Regions from separate parts of the Labrys sp. ALF-8 genome, predicted to be linked through region 1. Evidence: riboswitches for the same ligand, from Rfam matches in the RefSeq annotation. Region 1 holds a riboswitch; each other region holds the start of a gene.

The links. Region 1 has a riboswitch for cobalamin ahead of AC6H34_RS15075 (DUF1636 family protein). Riboswitches for the same ligand answer to the same signal wherever they lie in the genome.
Region 2: it holds a riboswitch for cobalamin, as region 1 does, so the genes downstream of both, AC6H34_RS28175 (aromatic ring-hydroxylating oxygenase subunit alpha) here and AC6H34_RS15075 (DUF1636 family protein) in region 1, are expected to answer to the same signal.
Region 3: it holds a riboswitch for cobalamin, as region 1 does, so the genes downstream of both, bluB (5,6-dimethylbenzimidazole synthase) here and AC6H34_RS15075 (DUF1636 family protein) in region 1, are expected to answer to the same signal.

The regions. Positions count from the first base shown of each region.
Region 1 covers NZ_AP048537.1:3,266,533-3,273,302, forward strand. Annotated here, with positions in the region: gene cobO (cob(I)yrinic acid a,c-diamide adenosyltransferase) at 1-184, opposite strand, end outside; gene cobU (bifunctional adenosylcobinamide kinase/adenosylcobinamide-phosphate guanylyltransferase) at 181-687, opposite strand; gene AC6H34_RS15060 (xanthine dehydrogenase family protein molybdopterin-binding subunit) at 843-3,029, opposite strand; gene AC6H34_RS15065 ((2Fe-2S)-binding protein) at 3,034-3,489, opposite strand; gene AC6H34_RS15070 (hypothetical protein) at 3,708-4,085, opposite strand; cobalamin riboswitch at 4,175-4,376, shown strand; gene AC6H34_RS15075 (DUF1636 family protein) at 4,478-4,861, shown strand; gene cobW (cobalamin biosynthesis protein CobW) at 4,870-5,907, shown strand; gene cobN (cobaltochelatase subunit CobN) at 5,907-6,770, shown strand, end outside.
Region 2 covers NZ_AP048538.1:1,708,535-1,715,304, forward strand. Annotated here, with positions in the region: gene AC6H34_RS28170 (fumarate hydratase) at 124-1,764, opposite strand; cobalamin riboswitch at 2,008-2,215, shown strand; gene AC6H34_RS28175 (aromatic ring-hydroxylating oxygenase subunit alpha) at 2,335-3,579, shown strand; gene AC6H34_RS28180 (FAD-binding oxidoreductase) at 3,723-4,784, shown strand; gene AC6H34_RS28185 (hypothetical protein) at 4,787-5,083, shown strand; gene metH (methionine synthase) at 5,329-6,770, shown strand, end outside.
Region 3 covers NZ_AP048537.1:3,580,389-3,587,158, reverse strand. Annotated here, with positions in the region: gene AC6H34_RS16465 (tetratricopeptide repeat protein) at 1-543, opposite strand, end outside; gene aceB (malate synthase A) at 779-2,374, shown strand; gene AC6H34_RS16455 (hypothetical protein) at 2,575-3,435, shown strand; gene AC6H34_RS16450 (tellurite resistance TerB family protein) at 3,457-4,080, opposite strand; gene bluB (5,6-dimethylbenzimidazole synthase) at 4,110-4,868, opposite strand; cobalamin riboswitch at 4,912-5,089, opposite strand; gene AC6H34_RS16440 (PAS domain-containing sensor histidine kinase) at 5,121-6,770, opposite strand, start outside.

The DNA of each region.
Region 1 (6,770 bases):
CGATGCGCCAGCCATGGCCGAGCGCACGCATGATCAAGCCGAAGGCGGCCGTCGATTTTCCCTTTCCCGGGCCGGTATTGACGATCAGCAGGCCCTTCTCGATCGTCTTGGCCGCGACCTCGGCATCCTGCACGGCCTTGCGCTTTTCCATCTTCGCCTTGTGGCGTGCCTGTTCGTCCGTCATTTCACCACCATGGGCAGGCCCGCGACCGTGAAGACGACCCGGTCGCAAAGCGCTGCGATCTGTTGATTGAGACGCCCCTGCTCGTCACGGAAGGCGCGCGCCAAGGCGTTTTCCGGCACGATCGAGAGGCCGACTTCATTGGAGACGAGCACGACGGGGCCGCCAGCCGCGCCGAGCGCTCCGGCAAGGCTGTCGAATGCCGGCTTCAGCGCATGCTCGCCAAGCATGAGGTTGGTAAGCCACAAGGTTAGGCAATCGACGAGAACCGGCCCCTCGGACGCCGCAATCGCCTCGGGTAGTGCCAGGGGTGCGTCCACCGTACGCCAGCTTTCGTTCCTCCGGGCCTGGTGCTCCGCGATTCGCTGGCCCATTTCCTCGTCGAAGGCCTGGGCCGTGGCGATGTAGGTCCAAGGGGCAGGATGGGCAGCAATCAGCGCCTCGGCATGGCGGCTCTTGCCGGAGCGCGCGCCGCCGAGGACGAGGGTGAGACGAGGGGCGAACATGGAGCCTTCCTGCCGGGTTTAGAGGCAGATGGCAAGCACCGGCAGAGGGGCTTCTGCTTTGTCCGCGCCCCTCGATGCCAGCAAGAAGGGCGGTGCCGCCCTTCTTGCAAGCTTCTCGTTTCAGAAGCGGACTGGAAGTCCACGCTCCCCGCGCTTCATGCCCCGCTCGACAGGTCCACATTCTTGATGGGCAGCGCCCGGATGCGCTTGCCGGTGGCATTGAAGATCGCATTGCACACGGCCGGCGCGATCGGCGGCGTGCCGGGCTCGCCGATGCCGCCCCATTTGCTGCCGCCGCTCAGCACCAGATGCGTCTCGATCTTCGGCGTGTCGGCGAGGCGAGCGACCTGATAATCGTCGAAATTGCCTTGTACCACTGCGCCCTTGTCGATGGTGATCTCGCCGAAAAGGGCGGCGGAAAGGCCGTAGACCACGGCGCTTTCGATCTGCATCACCACGGTGAGCGGATTGACGACATGGCCGCAATCGACGGCCGCCACCACGCGGTCGACCTTCACCTCGCCCTTCGGGCTGACGGTCAGTTCCACCACTTCGCCCACGATGGTACCGAAGGATTCGTGGATGGCGATGCCGCGACCCGATCCCTTGGGGAGGGGGCTGTCCCAGTCGCTCTTCTCCGCCAGCGTGTCGAGCACGGCGAGAAAGTCGGGCTTTCCCTCGAGAAGTCTGCGCCGGTAGCGGTAACCGTCCACGCCCGCCGCCTGCGCCAGTTCGTCGATGAAGCCTTCGAGGGCGAAGGCGTTCTGCGACGAGCCGACGGAGCGCCAGAACATCACCGGCACATGGGTGTTCTTGAGGATGCAGTCGACCTGCGTGGCTGCCGAGCGGTAGGGCATGTTGGCCAATCCCTCGACGGCGGAGGGTTCTACGCCGTTCTCCACCTTGCCCCAGCCGAGCGAGCGCTGGATCGACCCGACGGCGGTGCGGACATGCATCGCCAAGGGCATGCCGTCGCTCCCCAGCGTAGCATGGAAGCGGATCGCGGCCTGCGGGCGATAGCGGTCGTGCCGCATGTCGTCCTCCCGGGTCCACACCAGCTTCACGGGCTTGCCCACGGCCTTGGAGATGGTCACGGCCTGCACGAGTTCATCGTTCACCGCTCGCCGTCCGAAGCCGCCGCCGAGGAAGCAGTTGTGGATCTCCACCTGCGTGGGCGGTACGCCTGCCGCCTTGGCCGCCAGCTGCAGGGCCATGTCCGGGTTCTGCGTGCCCATCCAGATCTCGACCTTGCCCACTGTGACATGGGCGGTGCAGTTGAGCGGCTCCATTGGGGCATGGGCGAGATGGGGCGCCTGGTAGAGGGCATCCACCCGCTTGCCGGCCTTGAGCCCGGCATCGACATCGCCGTTCGTCAGGGCGGTGACGGCCGGTCCGTCCAGTGCAGCGATGTAATCGGCGTCGAACTGCTTGGAGGTGGTCTCCGCCGCGGGTCCTTCGTCCCAGACGATCGGCAGATTTGTCAGCGCTTCCTTGGCACGCCAGAACCTGTCAGCCACCACGGCGACGCCGCCTTCGATCGGCACCACTGCAATGATGCCGCGACGGCTCCGGATAGCATTCTCGTCATAGGATTTGACCTTGCCGCCGAAGACCGGGCAGGTGGCGGCCGCGGCGTAGACCATGCCCGGCACGCGGATGTCGATGCCGAACCTGGCGGCTCCGGTGAGCTTGGGCGGAGTATCGAGTCGCGCCACTGGCTTGCCGATGAGCGTGTACTGGTCAGGAGTCTTGATCGGTGGATCGTTGGGCAGCGAGATGCCGGCGGCCTCCCCCGCCAGTTCTCCAAAGCCCAGGTTCCTGCCGCTCGCCTGGTGCAGCACCTTGCCCGCGTCGGCATGGCAGCTCTCGGGCGGAACGCTCCAGCGTGCCGCCGCAGCGCGCACCAAGCGCTCACGGGCGTTGGCGCCGGCCGCCTGCAGGAATTCGCGCGAGCGCCTCACGGCACCGGATCCGCCGGTGCCCATGCGTCTGTAGACGCTGTTCTCCCGCAGGTTCCGGCTGGCCGAGGCATATTCGGCCTTCACCTTGGCCCAGTCGCAGCCCAGTTCTTCCGCGACGATCATCGGCAGCGCGGTGAAGATACCCTCGCCCATTTCCGATTGGGCGACGCGGATGATCACGGTGTCGTCGGGCTCGATCATGATCCAGGCGTTGATTTCCCGGCCGGTCCTGGTCTCGTCCCAGGGCTGGTCGGCGACGACGAATGCGTCGGCAGCATCGGGAATGATGCCGCCGATCATCAGGCCGCCGGCGGTGGAGAGCGAGATCGCGAGGAAGCGGCGGCGATCGAGGACCGCGAGCCTCTTGTCGATGGCGTTCATGATCTCATCCCTTCGTCATGGCGGCGGCGCGATGGATGGCGGCGCGGATGCGGGGATAGGTGCCGCAGCGGCAGATATTGGTGATGCCGTTGTCGATGTCGTCGTCGCTGGGGTGGGGCATATCCTGCAGGAAGGCCACAGTGGCCATGATCTGCCCGGACTGGCAATATCCGCATTGCGGCACGTCCTCGGCCAGCCAGGCTTGCTGAACGGGATGTCCGCCATCGGGTGACAGGCCTTCGATCGTGGTGATCTTCGATCCTTCGACATCGCGGACCTGCGTCTGGCAGGAACGGATTGCGGCTCCGTCGACATGCACCGTGCAGGCGCCGCACTGGGCTATTCCGCAACCGAACTTCGTGCCGGTGAGGCCGAGTTCGTCGCGCAGTACCCACAGGAGAGGAGTCTCGGGCTCAATATCGAGCTGATGGGGGATATTATTGACGGTAAGGGCAACCATGGGCAGGCCTTTCAGCGGCTTATGCACGGCAGAAGGCCAGGCCCATCGGCGTCGGCCTACTGTTGGGCGATTGCAAGAAAGCCAGCTTAGCAGCAATCACGGCGGCCGGATGAAGGGTCACGGAGACGTGAGTCATCGTGACCAGGCGTGCAGAGACCCGTAATTCCAAGTGCAAAAGCACTATTCGAGGCGATCGGCACCCGGGCCGCTGGCCGGCATCACGGCTTGAGGAGTATTCTGCTGTAGCCTAGCGCATCGCCCGCGATGGCCACCAGCACGCCGATGGATACCAGGGTCAGCCCCACCAGAAAGATGCGTACGATGCGGCGGTAGATCGGCTCATCGAGAGAGGACACGGACAGCATTCCGGCCATCGACCAGATCTGGAAGGAGATGCCGATGGCGATGAGGAGGACGGCGAGGAGATCCTCGGGTATCCATGCGCCGGGCTGAGAAGCCCAGTTGTTCAGAAAGCCGAGCGAAAAGGCCAGGACCACGCCGATGGCCGTGACCGAGCCGTTGCGGAAGGTCGCATCGATCTTCGGGGCCGGCTGGGTCGGGGGTGTCGGCGGGGGCGAAGGGGTCTCGTCGGCCATGGTAGCCTCGCAGGATCAAGCCGGGGCTTTATGCCGGATTTTGAGGCAGTTTTGGAAGCGGGAACATTGACAAGCTTCGTCACACGGCCCTTATGTCATCTGCGAACGGTCTCTCGTCGAGAGAGAAGAGGGAATGCGGTGCGGGGCGGGTCTTGATCCTTCTCCAAAGCCGCGGCTGCCCCCGCAACTGTAAGCGGCGAGCGCTCTGCCATGAAGCCACTGGGTGACCGGGAAGGCGGCAGCGCGCGGTGAGCCGCGAGCCAGGAGACCTGCCGTTCGCATCGAGATCACCGGTCCGGGCGGGGCGCCGCGGCCACCGGTTTCCGTTTTGGGAGCGTCTCCACTGCCGCTTCCCGCGCCCCAGAGCCGTTTCGGCGGCATGAATGGGGCCGATGCAAGAAACTCCACTGCCAGTCCTTGTGCATGTCTGCGTGACCTGCCGTCGCGAGGGTGACGACCCCGAGGCGCCGCGCCAGGGAGCGAGGCTGCATGGTGCGCTCGCCGGCCTGCTACCCGACGGCATGAAACTCCAGCCCGTCGAGTGTCTCGGCAACTGCCGGCGTTCCTGCACGGTGGCGCTGTCGGCGCCGGGTACCTGGACCTATGTCTTCGGCGATCTCACCGCCGAGAGCGGAATCGATGTCGTCACCGGTGCCCGGCTCCTCGCCCACTCGGCGGACGGCCTGATGCCCTGGCGCGGCCGCCCCGAACCCTTCAAGCGCAGCATGATCGCGCGCATACCTCCCATCCCATCTCTCAAGGAAGCCGCCGAATGACCGCGCAAATGAAGGCAGAAACTGCCAAAGTTCCCTGCACCATCGTCACAGGCTTCCTCGGAGCCGGCAAGACGACGCTGATCCGCAACCTCCTCGCCACTGCCAATGGCCGCAGGCTCGCCCTGATCGTCAACGAATTCGGCGACGTCGGCGTCGACGGTGACATCCTCAAGTCCTGCGGCATCGAAAGCTGTCCGGAGGACGCCATCGTCGAACTCGCCAATGGCTGCATCTGCTGCACGGTGGCGGATGATTTCGTCCCGGCGCTGGAAACCCTGCTCGCCCGTCCCGACGCACCTGAGCATATCGTGATCGAGACCTCGGGCCTCGCGCTGCCGAAGCCGCTGGTGAAGGCCTTCAACTGGCCGGCGATCCGCTCCCGCGTCACGGTCGACGGCGTGATCGCCGTGGTGGATGGCGCCGCCGTCGCGGCGGGCCGGTTTGCGGACGATCCCGAGGAATTGAAGCGTCAGGCCGAGGGTGATGCTTCACTCGATCACGACAATCCGCTGGAGGAAGTCTATGAGGACCAGCTTCTGTGCGCGGACCTCGTGGTGCTGAACAAGGCCGACCTGATGTCCGCAGGCGAAGCGGACAGCGTCGAGAAGGATATCGAGAAGACCGTGCCGCGCGCCGTCAAGGTGGTGCGCACCTCCGAGGGGCGGATCGACGCCGCCGTGCTGCTGGGCCTCGGTGCTGCTGCGGAGAGCGATCTCGACGGACGCCCTTCTCACCACGACCACGAGGAGGAGCACGACCATGACGATTTCGATACCTTCGTGCTGGATCTGCCCGCGGTGGCCGATGCCGATGCGCTGGTGACCAGGCTGAGGGCTGCCGCCGACACGCACGACATCCTGCGCATCAAGGGTTTCGTCGCCGTCGAGGGCAAGCCGATGCGCCTCCTGCTCCAGGGTGTCGGCACGCGCTTCTCCCAGCATTTCGATCGTGCCTGGGCACCTGGCGAGGCCCGCGCCAGCCGTCTCGTCATCATCGGCGAGAAGGGCATCGACCAGGCAGCCATCCGCAAGACCCTGGAGCACTGATGCACCTGCTGCCGGCAGATACGCGCTCGCTCGACGCCAGTGAGGCCGCCATCGATCTGGGCCAGGCGCCCGGTGAGATCGTGTTCGCCTCGCTTACGGACAGCGATCTCGCACTGGCGGCAGCCTCCGGCCTCGATCAATTGCGTCTCGCGCCGCTGCAGAAACTGCGCCACCCCATGTCGGTGGATCTCTATGTCGAGAACACGGCGCGGCATGCGAAGGCGATCCTGGTGCGGTTGCTCGGCGGAATGGACTACTGGCGCTATGGCATCGAGGAACTGGCATCCGCCGCGCGCACCCATGGGATCGCGCTCGCCCTCATCCCTGGCGATGCAAGGCCCGATGGCAGGCTCGCGGCGCTCTCGACCGTTCCGGCCGCCGCGCTGGAGCGGCTGGATCGCTACTGGCGCGAAGGGGGGGCAGCGAATGCGAGGGCGTCGCTGCTGTATGCGGCAAGGCTGGGCGGGCTGGATTTCGGCGAGCCGGAGGAGCCGGTAGCGGTGCCGAAGTATGGGGTGCTGGGAGCGGGAAGCTCCTGTGCGGCTCCCGGAAACGAAGGCCCCGCTGGGAAGGAAGAGGCGGACATGAGGTCCGCGCTCCCAGCCGCCATCGTCTTCTACCGCTCCATCCTTCTCTCCGACGACATCGCGCCCATCACGGTCCTCGCGCAAGCGCTTCGCGCCAGGGGCCTGGCACCCACCGCTTTCTATGTCGGTTCCCTCAAGGATGCCGAAACCGCAGCCTGGATGCGACAGCAGCTCCTCGCATCGAAGCCCGCCGTCGTCCTCAATGCCACCGCCTTTTCCGCCCTCGACGACGATGGCAGCTCCCCGCTCGATGCTGCCGGCTGTCCGGTGCTGCAG
Region 2 (6,770 bases), on a different replicon from region 1:
GTGACGATCGGGCGAAGGTCGTGCCCGGTCGTCGCCTGACTGAAGGGACACATCGCCCACCGACAAAAGAAAACCCCCTCCGCATGCGGAAGGGGTCTCCTGCCAGCCGGAAACGGCTTCGGTTCAGCCCAGATTGAGCTCCTTGAAGAAGTCGTTGCCCTTGTCGTCGATCACGATGAAGGCGGGGAAGTCCTCGACCTCGATGCGCCAGACGGCCTCCATGCCGAGTTCGGGATATTCGAGCACCTCGACCTTCTTGATGCAGTCCTGGGCCAGGCGCGCCGCCGGACCGCCGATCGAGCCGAGGTAGAAGCCACCATGCTTGGCGCAGGCTTCGCGCACCTGCGCGGAGCGGTTGCCCTTGGCGAGCATGATCATCGAGCCGCCCGCCGCCTGGAACTGATCGACGTAGCTATCCATGCGCCCTGCCGTCGTGGGACCGAAGGAACCCGAGGCGTAGCCCACCGGCGTCTTCGCCGGGCCGGCATAGTAGACGGGGTGATTCTTGATGTAGTCGGGCAGCCCTCCCCCCGCTTCCAGGCGCTCGCGCAATTTGGCGTGGGCGAGATCGCGCGCCACGATGATCGGCCCGGTGAGCGACACGCGAGTCTTCACCGGATATTGCGACAGCGTCTCCAGGATCTTCGGCATGGGCTGGTTGAGGTCGATCTTGACCACCGCTCCCCCCAGCTTGCTCTCGTCGATCTCGGGCAGGAAGCGAGCGGGGTTATGCTCGAGTTCCTCCAGGAAGATGCCGTCCCGCGTGATCTTGCCCATCGCCTGCCGGTCCGCGGAGCAGGAAACGCCGAGGCCGATGGGCAGGCTCGCCCCGTGGCGCGGCAGGCGGATGACCCGCACGTCGTGGCAGAAATATTTGCCGCCAAACTGTGCACCCACGCCCAGCGACTGGGTGAGCCTGTGCACCTCCTGCTCCAGTTCGAGGTCGCGGAAGGCATGTCCGAGTTCGGACCCCTGCGTGGGCAGGGTATCGAGGTAGCGCGCCGAAGCGAGCTTGACGGCCTTGAGGGTCAGTTCCGCAGAAGTCCCCCCAATCACCACGGCCAGGTGATAAGGCGGGCAGGCGGCCGTGCCGAGCGTCAGGATCTTCTCCTTCAGGAAGGCGATCAGGCGGTCCTTCGACAGGATGGAGGGCGTCGCCTGGTAGAGGAAGGTCTTGTTGGCCGAACCGCCGCCCTTGGCGACGAAGAGAAACTTGTAGGCTTCCTCCCCCTCGGCCGAGATGTCGATCTGCGCCGGGAGGTTGGTCTTGGTATTCTTCTCCTCGAACATGGAGAGCGGGGCGAGTTGCGAATAGCGGAGATTCTTCTTCTCATAGGCATCGCGAATGCCCTGGGCGATGGCCCCCTCGTCCTCGCCGTCGGTCCAAACCTTGCGGCCCTTCTTGGCCATCACGATGGCCGTGCCGGTGTCCTGGCACATGGGCAGCACGCCGCCGGCGGCGATATTGGCGTTCTTCAGCAGGTCGTAGGCGACGAAGCGGTCATTGTCCGTCGCCTCGGGATCCTCGAGGATATTGCGCAGTTGCTGAAGATGGCCCGGCCGCAGCAGATGGTTGATGTCCGTGAAGGCCTGCTCGGCAAGCAGCCGCATCGCCTCGCCATCGACCTGCAGGATCTCCCTGTCGCCGATCTTCTCGACCCGCACGCCCTGGTCCGTCAGCTTTCGGTAGGGCGTCTCATCGACCCCGAGTGGGAAAAGGGGCACATGAGGATAAGTGGCGTTCGAAGCTGAATCGGCAGGCATGGAGGGGAACTCCGGTTCATTGCGAGATCAGGGCAATTCCAAACTGCCCATGGTGGCGCATCATCTAGACCTTATTGCTCGCGCTGCCTACGGTTTCCTGGAAATGCAGCCGAGCCATGCGCCCCTCGCCGCGTGCGAGCCCCCGGCGTGCCTGGGTGCAGGCGGCGCTTGCTCTCCCGACAGCAATGTCCCGATCCCGCCAGCCGATGTCGCTTCGCCTCTAGTACGCCCCACGACTCCATGTAGTCTGACCTCATTCGTGGTGCCGGTCCTGCCTGGGAGGAGGACTGGATAATTGGGAAGCCGGCGGAAATTCCGGCGCTGCCCCCGCAACGGTAGAGGAGTTGGTCTGGCAACTGCCACTGGATCGGGAACGATCCGGGAAGGCGCCGAGACCAGGCCCGCAAGGCCGCTCCTGAGCCCGGAAACCAGCCTCGAAGCCAAACCGATGGATCGCGGCGGGCGTTCCGGATGGATGATGGGACTTCGATGCCTGAGGCAAAGACCCCATCCGCCTTCCAATCCCACCGTTGTCCATCCAACGCACAGATGGTCACGTGGGATTTTGACATGAATGCGCATCAGGACATGCTCGGCCGCCTTCGCGGCCACCGCCCCGGCACGACGCTGGACGGCAAGTTCTATACCGACCCCGAGTTCTTCAATCTCGACATGCAGCACATCTGGTATCGCGAATGGCTGTTCGCCGGCCATGATTGCGAACTAGGCAAGCCGGGGAGCTACATCACCCTCCAGGTCGGCGACTATCCCGTCATCGTGCTGAGGGCCAATGATGGATCCATCCGCGCCTTCCACAATTCCTGCCGCCACCGCGGCTCCCGCCTGTGCTCGGCGGAGCGCGGCACGGTGGCCAAGCTCGTCTGCCCCTACCATCAATGGACCTACGAGCTCGACGGTCGGCTGCTGTTCGCACGCGACATGGGCGCCGATTTCGATGCCAAGCAATATGGCCTGAAGCCCGTTCATTGCGAGACCGTCGGCGGCTATGTCTGGATCTGCCTCGCCAAGGACGCACCGGACTTCGAGGGGTTGCGCGCCCTTGCTATGCCCTATCTGGCGCCCCACCGGCTGAAGGATGCGAAGGTCGCCTTCGAAAGCACGATCGTCGAGAAGGGCAACTGGAAGCTGGTGTGGGAGAACAATCGCGAATGCTATCACTGTGCCGGCAACCACCCGGAACTGTGCCGCACCTTCCCTGAAGCGCCGACCGTCAGCGGGGTGCAGGGCGCACAGGACGATCCACTCATCGCTGCCCACTGGGACCGCTGCGAGGAAGCGGGACTGCCCTCCCTCTTCCGGATCTCGCAGAGCGGCCAGTATCGCACGGCCCGCATGCCGCTGCTTCGCAACGCCGTCAGCTACACGATGTCGGGGCGGCCTGCCGTCAGCCGGCCGCTGAGCGGCTCGATCGAGGAAGGCAATATCGGTACGCTGCTGCTCTTCCACTATCCCACGACCTGGAACCACGTGCTGGGCGACCACGCCGTGAGCTTCCGCGTTCTTCCGATCGGCCCGCGGGAGACGCAGGTCACCACCAAATGGCTGGTCCACAAGGATGCTGTGGAGGGCGTCGACTATACGATCGACGAACTCACCCATGTCTGGACCATGACCAACGACCAGGACCGGCAGATTGTCGAGGAAAACCAGCGCGGCGTCGCCTCGCCCGCCTACGAACCCGGCCCCTACGCGCCGGATCACGAGGGCGGCGTGATGCAGTTCGTCGAATGGTACCGCAACGCGATGGAAGCCTCTCTGGGGGGCGACGCGGTACGCCTGCGCAGCGTGGCGTGAGCGCAGAGGCGCCCTCACCGTCCGGAGAGGGCTAGAATCCACGGCCGGGCGACATCGCCCGCGATGAAACCCGCCGCGGCGTTCCCAATCTTCGAGACCTCGTGTCGCCCCTCCCTCCGGGGAGCGTGAAAGCTCAGGATTCCATGTTCAAGCATCTCGACCAAACCCAGCCCTGGAACGACAGGGACCAGCAGCTCGAATGCGTCTCGGTCGTCAGCGAAGGCCGTGACGTCGCGACCTTCACCTTCCGCGCTTCCGAGGAGGGCTGGTTCCGCTACGAGCCGGGCCAGTTCATAACGCTGGAAATTCCGGCGCTGGATGGACCGGTGTTGCGTACCTATACGCTTTCCTCCAGTCCCTCGCGCCCGCTGTCCATCAGCGTCACCGCCAAGGCGCAGGCAACCAGCATCGGCACCCGCTGGATGTTAGACAACCTCAAGCCCGGCGCCCGGCTGAAGGCCTACGGGCCTCTCGGCCAGTTCACCTTCCACCGCCATCCGGCGGAGAAATATCTCTTCATCTCGGCAGGTTCCGGCATCACGCCGATGATATCGATGACCCGCTTTGCGGCCGACCAGGGCAAGGCGGCCGACATCGCCTTCGTCAATTGCGCGCGTCGCCCTTCCGAGATCATCTTCCGACATGAACTGGAACGCCTCGCCGCCGGCATGCGGCAGCTGCGCCTCGCCTGGATCGTCGAGGAAGCGGATCCGGGTGAAGTGTGGACGGGATTTCGTGGACGCCTCAATGCCCCCGCGCTGCGTCTCATCGCGCCGGATTTTCGCGAGCGTGAAGTGTTCTGCTGCGGGCCTGCCCCTTTCATGGCAGCGGTCAAGGACATGCTCGAAGCCAATGGCTACGACATGCGCCGCTACCACGAGGAGAGTTTCCATCCGCCCGAAACGGACGAGGCGGCGGCCGCGATCGGTGCGGACGAGATATGCGAGGGCAGCGTCGCATTTACGCGCTCCGGCATGGAAGTTCCCTCCTCCAGCCAGGAGACCATCCTCCAGCTAGCCCGTTCCGCCGGCCTCAACCTGCCCACCGGCTGCACCATGGGCCTTTGCGGCACCTGCAAGGTGCAGCGCCTCTCGGGCGAGACGGTGATGAACCATCAGGGCGGCATCCGGGAAGAGGAGATCGCGGCCGGGTTCGTGCTCGCCTGCTGTACCCGCCCGGTCGGGCGCGTCGAGATCGAGGCCTGACGATGCCGGGTTTCGAGCCTCTCAATCCGGACGCCCTCGTGGTGAATGCCTTGCTGTCCGCGCAGGACGAGGTGGTGGAAACGGCCGAGGAACGGGCGCGCACCCTGCTCTTCAGCTGGGTGCTGAGCCTGCGGCCCGGAACGAACCTGGCGACGGCGGCGTTCGAACTGAAGTGCCAGCTCCTCACCGCCTCTCCCGAAGACAATCCGCTGCTGCCCTATCTGTGCGAGTTGCTGGATGAGGTCCGCGCGCATGCGGGCCCGTCACGTCGGCGACGGCGAGGCCGTGCCGACGCCTGAGACGCTCCCGAATCAGGGCACCGGATGGAACGCCGAATAGCGATCTCCAGCCGACATTCCTGGAAATGGGTCTCACGCGAGAAGGAAGATGGCCTCACCACGTCAGCATGAGCCGATGTGGTGGTTAAGGCCGCCGCCCCAATCCAGAGCCTGACACCCGATGCCCAGGAATGCCTTGACCTTCCCACTAAGTAAGCATCATATAAGGATATCTTGATATCATAATTCGATTATAGGAGCCGATCATGGCTGCTCCCGTGGACGCTCTGTTTCCGGCCCTGCCCACGATCGACCGCGGCGAGGAGATCCGGAACGCCCTCGCTGCCGCCGCACGCGAGCGCATCCTCATCCTCGACGGCGCCATGGGCACGCAGATCCAGGGCCTCGGCTTTGAGGAAAGCCACTTTCGGGGCGAACGCTTCACGGGCTGCGAGTGCCATCTCAAGGGCAACAACGACCTTCTCACTCTGACCCAGCCGGAGGCCATCGAGGCCATCCACTATGCCTACGCCATGGCCGGCGCCGATATCGTCGAGACCAACACCTTCTCCTCCACCTCGATCGCGCAGGCCGACTACGGCATGCATGCGGCCGTCTATGAACTCAATCGCGACGGCGCCCGCCTGGCCCGGCGTGCAATAGCCAAGGCCGAGCGGCAGGACGGCCGCCGGCGCTTCGTCGCCGGTGCACTGGGGCCGACGAACCGGACCGCCTCGATCTCTCCCGATGTCAACAATCCCGGCTATCGTGCCGTCTCCTTTGACGATCTGCGCCTGGCCTATGCCGAACAAGTCCGCGGCCTCATCGATGGCGGGGCGGACATCATCCTCATCGAGACCATCTTCGATACGCTCAATGCCAAGGCCGCCATCTTCGCGACCGAGGAAGTCTTCGACGAGAAGGGCGTGCGCCTGCCGGTCATGATCTCCGGCACCATCACCGACCTTTCCGGCCGCACGTTGAGCGGCCAGACGCCAACCGCCTTCTGGCATTCGGTGCGGCACGCGCGACCCTTCACCATCGGCCTCAACTGCGCGCTGGGCGCCAATGCCATGCGGGCCCACCTCGACGAGATCTCGCAGGTGGCCGACACGCTGGTCTGCGCCTACCCCAATGCCGGCCTGCCCAACGAATTCGGGCAGTATGACGAAAGCCCGGAGGCGATGGCCGCCCAGATCGAAGGCTTCGCCCGCGACGGACTCGTCAACATCGTCGGCGGCTGCTGCGGTTCGACGCCGGACCATATCCGCGCCATCGCCGAAACCGTGGGACGTCACAAGCCCCGGCCGATTCCGACTCTCGAACCGCAGATGAAGCTGTCGGGCCTCGAACCGTTCACGCTCGACGCCACCATTCCCTTCGTCAATGTCGGCGAGCGCACCAATGTCACGGGCTCGGCCAGGTTCCGCAAGCTCATCACGGGGGGCGACTACGCCACAGCCCTCGAGGTCGCGCGCGACCAGGTGGCGAACGGCGCCCAGATCATCGACATCAACATGGACGAGGGGCTGATCGATTCCGAAAGGGCGATGGTGGAGTTCCTCAACCTCCTTGCGGCCGAACCCGATATCGCGCGTGTGCCGGTGATGATCGATTCCTCGAAATTCTCGATCATCAAGGCCGGCCTCAAATGCGTGCAAGGAAAGCCGCTGGTCAATTCGATCTCGCTCAAGGAAGGTGAGGAAGC
Region 3 (6,770 bases), 310 kb from region 1:
GGCGTGGCCGAGGCCCATCAGGGCCGGCTCGGAGGGACGCAGCTGAAGCGCCTGCTGGAAATGTGCGGCGGCTGGCTCGAAGCGCTCATGCTGCAGCAGGAGGTAGCCAAGGTTGAGATGGGCCTCGGCATGGCGCGGATCGGCCCCGATGCAGGCGAGAAAGGCGCGCAGGGCCTCGTCTCCGCGCCCCTGCGAGGCCAGCAGGCCGCCATAGTTGAAATGCGCGTCGGCGAACTTCGGATCGATGTCGAGGGCCGAGCGGAAGCAGAATTCGGCGCGGCTGGCGTTGCCGAGACCGCGATTGGCGAGGCCGAGCCGCATCTGGGCATCAGCGCTCCGCGGGTTGAGCTGCACGGCCCTTCGCAAGGCGCTTTCCGCATCGCCATAGGCCTCACGCTGGATCAGCAGCGTGCCGAGCAGGTTCAACGCATTGAAATCGTTGGCATTCCCGGCGAGGATCTCGCGATAGGCGGCCTCCGCGACGTCGAGACGACCCGCCTCATGATGTTCGATGGCTTTTTTCAGTTTTGCGTCGGCGGCCATGTCTTTGCATCCAGGCAGGGGCGGATGGGAAGGAAGTGCCGGACCTTGTGACGGATGACGGCCGAAAGGTCAATTCGCGCGAGTGCCGGCATCGGGCCGCAATCGGAGGGCCGCGCGTTTCGATACTTCCCTCGTCAGCGGGAAGTTTTCCGCAAAAAAGCGGATAATGGGTTTCAAGGGGGCTGCTTATTGGTCTATCCATCTCCCCGACGATTTCCGCCATATGGAGCCTTCCATGCCTGACTCTGTCCCGACCGGTCTCGCCATCACAGGCGCGATGGGCCCGCGCTATGATGAAATCCTGACGCCGCAGGCCCTGGAATTCGTCGCCACGCTGCAGCGCCGCTTCAACGGGCGCCGCAAGGAACTGCTCGCCAAGCGGGCGGAGAGGCAGAAGCGCTTCGATGCCGGCGAAATCCCCGACTTCCTGCCCGAAACGACGAATATCCGCGAGAGCGACTGGCAGGTCGCCGCCCTTCCCACCGACCTGCTCGATCGCCGCGTCGAGATCACGGGCCCTGTCGATCGCAAGATGATCGTCAATGCGCTGAATTCCGGCGCCAAGGTCTTCATGGCCGACTTCGAGGACGCAAACTCGCCCACCTGGTCGAACTGTCTCGACGGCCAGATCAATCTCAGGGATCGCTGGGCCGGGAAGATCGATTTCACCGATGCCACCACGGGCAAGGCCTATGCGCTCAAGCCCAATCCGGCCGTGCTGATCGTGCGCCCTCGCGGCTGGCATCTCGAAGAAGCCCATGTGACGCTGGACGGGGAGCCGCTGTCCGGGTCGCTCTTCGATTTCGGCCTCTATTTCTTCCACAATGCAAAGGCGCAGCTCGCACAGGGTTCCGGGCCTTATTTCTATATTCCCAAGCTCGAGAGCCATCTTGAGGCAAGGCTGTGGAACGACGTCTTCCTCCTGGCCCAGGAGAGCCTCGGCGTGTCGAAGGGCACCATCAAGGCGACCATCTTGATCGAGACCTTGCCCGCCGCCTTCGAGATGGACGAGATCCTCTACGAACTGCGCGACCACATCGCCGGCCTCAACTGCGGGCGCTGGGACTACATCTTCTCCTTCATCAAGAAGCTCGCCAAGAACCAGGCCTATATCCTGCCGGATCGCAGCCAGGTGGTGATGGGCAAGGCCTTTCTGCGGGCCTACAGCCTGTTGCTGATCAAGACCTGCCATCGGCGCGGCGCCTTCGCCATGGGCGGCATGGCGGCGCAGATCCCGATCAAGAACAATCCGGCCGCCAACGAGGCCGCCTTCGCCAAGGTCAAGGCCGACAAGGAGCGCGAGGCCGGCGATGGACATGACGGCACCTGGGTCGCCCATCCCGATCTCGTGCCGGTGGCGATGGAAGTGTTCGACCGCCTGATGCCGCAGGCCAACCAGCTCGACAAGAAGCGCGAGGACGTTCAGGTCGGCAAGGCCGAGCTCTTGGAAGTGCACCAGGGGACCCGCACCGCCGAGGGCCTGCGCGACAATGTCCGCGTCGGCGTCCAGTATATGGAGGCTTGGCTGCGCGGGCGCGGCGCGGTGCCTATCTACAACCTGATGGAGGATGCGGCCACGGCCGAGATCTCGCGAGCCCAGATCTGGCAGTTCGTCAAATATGGCGTGACGCTGGAAGGTGGCATCGCGGTGACGCCGGCATGGTTCGAAGGCGTGTTCGAGGAAGAGATGCAGCGCGTGCGCGGCGAGGTCGGCGATGCCGCCTTCTCGGGTGGCCGTTTCCCCGATGCCGTGAAGCTGTTCAAACAGCTCTCGCTGGCACCCGAATTCGCCGACTTCCTCACCCTGCCCGCCTACCAGATGATCGTGTGACCGGATTGCTCGTCCGCTGCCTGCGACGACGCAGGCAGCGGCCGCAGTGCATCGGCCTTCTGTTCGAAGCACCAGTGCCGATCCGCCGCCCGAGCGACGCCCCTCCGCCGACATTTCGCTTGCGCCATCCGGCGTTCCAGCCAAACTCCCCGCAAATGGACAGGAATCAGCCGACCCGACTGTCCTTGCGCGGAGCACCCATGTCGATGTCATCGCCCAATCCCCATTACAGCGGCGACGCCTCCCTCGGCGTGGGACAGATCGTGAGTGACGCCTTCAACACCGGCGTCAAGAGCTATCTCGCGCTCTTCTTTCTCAACCTGCCTATTCTGATCGCCGCCGTCGCCGCCTTCGGCTCGGGCTCCCAATCGATATTTTCCGAGGACGGCGCCGCCATGGAACAGATGATCCGTGAGAACACGGGTCGCTTCATCGCGCTGGAGGTCGTGATCTTCGTCATCTCCATCGTCTGTTCCTGTGCAATGATCCGCATCCTCCTTGATCGCTATGTCGGTGCCCCTGTCTCCGACAGGGAAGCCGCCGTAACCGGCGCGAAGAGGGCGCTGCCTGCCATCGGATTGCTCCTCATCTTCGTGTTCGCCTATGTCGTCATCGCCTTCGTGCTCGTCCTGATTGCAGCCTTCCTGCAGGCCGTGATCGGCATCCTCGCCCCCATCGCGGCGCTCGGCGTGGCGCTCCTCTGCCTCTACCTGATCTTTCCCTATGTCCTGTCGGGCATCGTCTGCATCACGGAGGAACTCGGCCCCATCGAATCCCTCAGCCGCAGCAAATACCTGACCGACGGCTATCGCTGGCCGCTTCTGGGACTGACCTTCGTGGCGCTCCTGATCATGGCCGTTTACCAGGGCATCGTTCTCGGTCTCGACTATGCTCTCGCCCCTGCGGCCTTCGGCCGGACGATCCTGCTCGTCTTCGTGGCGCTGATCTATCCGCTGCTGGGCGGCTGGGTAATCGGCCTGTTCGTGATTGCTGCTCACCGCCTGCGAGCTCTCAAGGATGGCGCGATGTCGCGGCGGATGCTGTCGAACGTGTTCGAGTGACGCGGCGGCGCAGCCTCGTCATCACGGCCGTGGGTCGTCGGCCCGTACGGTGGTCAGCCGGCGCTTGAGGCGCACGATGGCTTCCTTCTGCAAATCGCTCGCCATGCCCTCGGCGTTGGCGACCTTCGAGAGCATGCCGATGAACTCCAGCCGCTCGTCCATCGTGAGATGGCTTGCGAGCAGCGGTGCGAGGTCGTCGGCAACGGGCGAGAAAACACGTCCGCGATCAGTCAATTGCCAAGCCGCCTCGAACATCGCCTGGCGATCCTCGATGCCCAGGGGATCGGCCATCAGATCATAGATGACGTTCTTCTCGGCGGCCGTCAGCGGAGCGCCCGTGCGCACGAGCTGGATCATCAGCACCACGCCGGCAAGACGTACGTCCTGGATCTGGTGCAGTGACCGACGGGCGAGCGCGCCCGGATCAGGCGAATCGGGGTCCTTGTTCAGGGGGCGAGCGGGAGCGTCACGCCGGCCCGCGGCATCGCGCGCCTGTATCTTCCCATTGCGCCGGATGAGCCAATAAAGACCACCGGCGCCTGCGGCTATGGCCAGGAAGAAGACACCACGCGGAACCTGCAGCAGCAGAAGGCTCATCAGCACAAGGGCAGCGATCCAGCCCGCCCATTTACGCACGAAGTCCATGATGCCGCCTTCAGCCCCGACTCGCCCTTTCAGGACATTCCGCGGGGGGAAGGCCGTACAGGCCCGTCTTCCATGCCCTGCCGCATCAAAGCGAGCAAGGGCTCATTTGCCCCAGCCTGCCCCCAGCCCTCGAAGTTCAGTACATCTTCAGGCGGGAGCCGCCTGCGCCACCCCTTCACTTCGAGTTCGGGGCGGACATAGGCCTCATGCACATAGCCAAGGCAGAGATAGGCAATGGGAATCACCCGGTCGGGAATACCCAGCATGGCACGCAGCTTGGCGGGGTCGATGATACTGACCCAGCCTACGCCGATCCCCTCGGCCCGCGCCGCCAGCCAGATGTTCTGGACGGCGCAGACGGTGGAATAGCTGTCCATGGCCTTGTCGTGGGTGCGCCCCAGCACGACCGGCCCGGCACGATCCGGATCGCAGGTGATGCACAGATTGACCGGTGCCTCGACGATGCCCTCCAGCTTGAGCGCGCGATAAGACGCCTGCCGCTCCGCCGGGAACATGGCCGCCGCTTCCTCATTGGCCTCCCGGAACAGCGCCTGCACCTTGCGCCGGGTCGCGAGGCTGCGCAGCACCACGAAATTCCAGGGCTGCATGAAGCCGACCGACGGCGCATGGTGTCCCGCGAGCAGGATGCGTGCGAGCACCTCGTCCGGCACCGGCTCGGGGCTGAACTGGCTGCGCGTGTCGCGCCGCGTATAGATGGCACGGTAGACGGCGTCCCGTTCGGCCGAAGAGAACGGCCCGCAAGCCGCAAGGGCCTGGCTGTTGTCCATCGAGTGTCCCCTGACGATGGCAATCCCCGCGCCGTCCGCGCACGGGAACCTATCGCCTCCGGCCGGTCTTCTGACTCGGGATCATCCCGCCCGGACGCCTTCCCCGCGATGGCGAGTGGCATCTGCCCGACCGGTCCCCCTCACAGCGTTGGGCACGTCGCGGCTTGGAACCGCGTTCCCGATTCTCCCGCCAGGCGGGCACCGAAGGTCACGGGGATGTAGCATGGAGCAGCGAGAGCGGAAAGTGCCGGCCTACTCGGCCAGCACGCGTGTCGAGGGGAAGATCACTTCCACCAGGGTTCCCGCATTCTTCGTCGACTGTATGGCGAAGGTGGCACGATTGGCTTCCACCAGCGCCTTGGTAAGCGGCAGGCCGAGGCCGGTGCCTCCCAGCGTCGTGGAGGCCACCTGGCGGAACGGCTCCATGGCGATGGCAAGTTCGCGTTCGGTCATGCCGACACCGGTGTCGCGCACCCGCAGCACCGCTTCCCCCCGTTCGGAAAGCGTGGTCGAAATGATCGCCTGGCCGCCGGCCTGGGTGAACTTGATCGAGTTCGACAGGAGGTTCAGCACGATCTGGCGCATGCTGCGCCCATCGGCCACGACATTGGGCAGGCCGCTGGTGAGGGCCATGCGTATGATGATGCGATCTCGCGCTGCCTGCGGCTGCATCAGGCTCACCGATTGCTGCACGACCTCGTTGAGGTTCACGCTCGAAAAGGTGAGGTCGAGCTTGCCGGCCTCGATCTTGGAGAGATCCAGGAGATCGTTGACCAGGCTGATGACGTGCTCGCCCGAGGTGTGGATGTCGCGGGCGTAGGAACGATAGCGCTCGTTGCCCATGGGGCCGAAACGCTCCTCCATCATCACCTCCGCGAAGCCGATGATGGCATTGAGGGGCGTGCGCACCTCATGGGAGATCTTCGCAAGGAAGTCGGACTTCTGCGAGGAAGCCTCCTCCGCCTGCCGCTTGGCCGCCGTCAGTTCTCCTTCCGCCTTCTTGAAGGAGGTAACGTCGCGGAGCACGGCGCAGAAACGCCTGCCGTCGTCGCCGAGCCGCCCGATCGTCATGAACAGCGGCACGGAACCGCCCTGCCGAACGCGCCCGACAACCTCGCGGCCATCGTTGAGGAGACTCGCCACGCCGTTCGATCGCAGGCTGTCCAGATAGTCATAGGCAGCCCGATGGCTCTCCGGCGCAAAAAGCAGGAGCAGATCCTTGCCCACGATCTCGCGCTGTTCATAACCGAACAGAGCTTCCGCGCTGCGGTTGATGCTGACGATGCGCCCTTCCCGGTCCAGGATCACCACCCCGTCGGTCGCGGTATCGAGCACGGCCTGGAGCTCCTCGGCGCGGCGCTCGGCAAAGCGCAGCTTCTCGGTGCTGGCCTCTCCGAGCGGGCGACGCACCGAGATCAGCAGCGCACTCTCGCCGTCCCAATGCGTGGTCTGCACGCGGCCGTCCACGGTGATGGTTTCGCCGGAAGCCGTCTTCAGCAGCACGCCGGAACCAGCCTCCTCGCCATTGGCGACAGGAGCGGCGCCGGCGAAGACGCGGTCCAGCCCACCATCGTGGCGGATTGCGTCGACATCGGGATAGCCGAGCAGTTCGAGCATGGTGCGGTTGGCGAATTGCAACTCCTCGCCACGGGCGATGAAGATGCCGATCGGCAGGCGATCGATCAGCGCCACGGGCACCTTGTCGAGGCGGCCCAGCCTGATCGAGCGCTCCGTATCCGCTTCCGCCGCATCGGAAGCAGCCGCCTCCTCGCGCCAGCGGACCTCGTCGTCCATGTCGAGCGGCAGCAAGGGCTCCCGCTCGGGCAGGCCGGCCCGCGCAGGCCCATCGGCCTTCGGCGCCTCGGCCTTGATTGCCTCGGCCTTGATTGTTTCGGCCTTGGG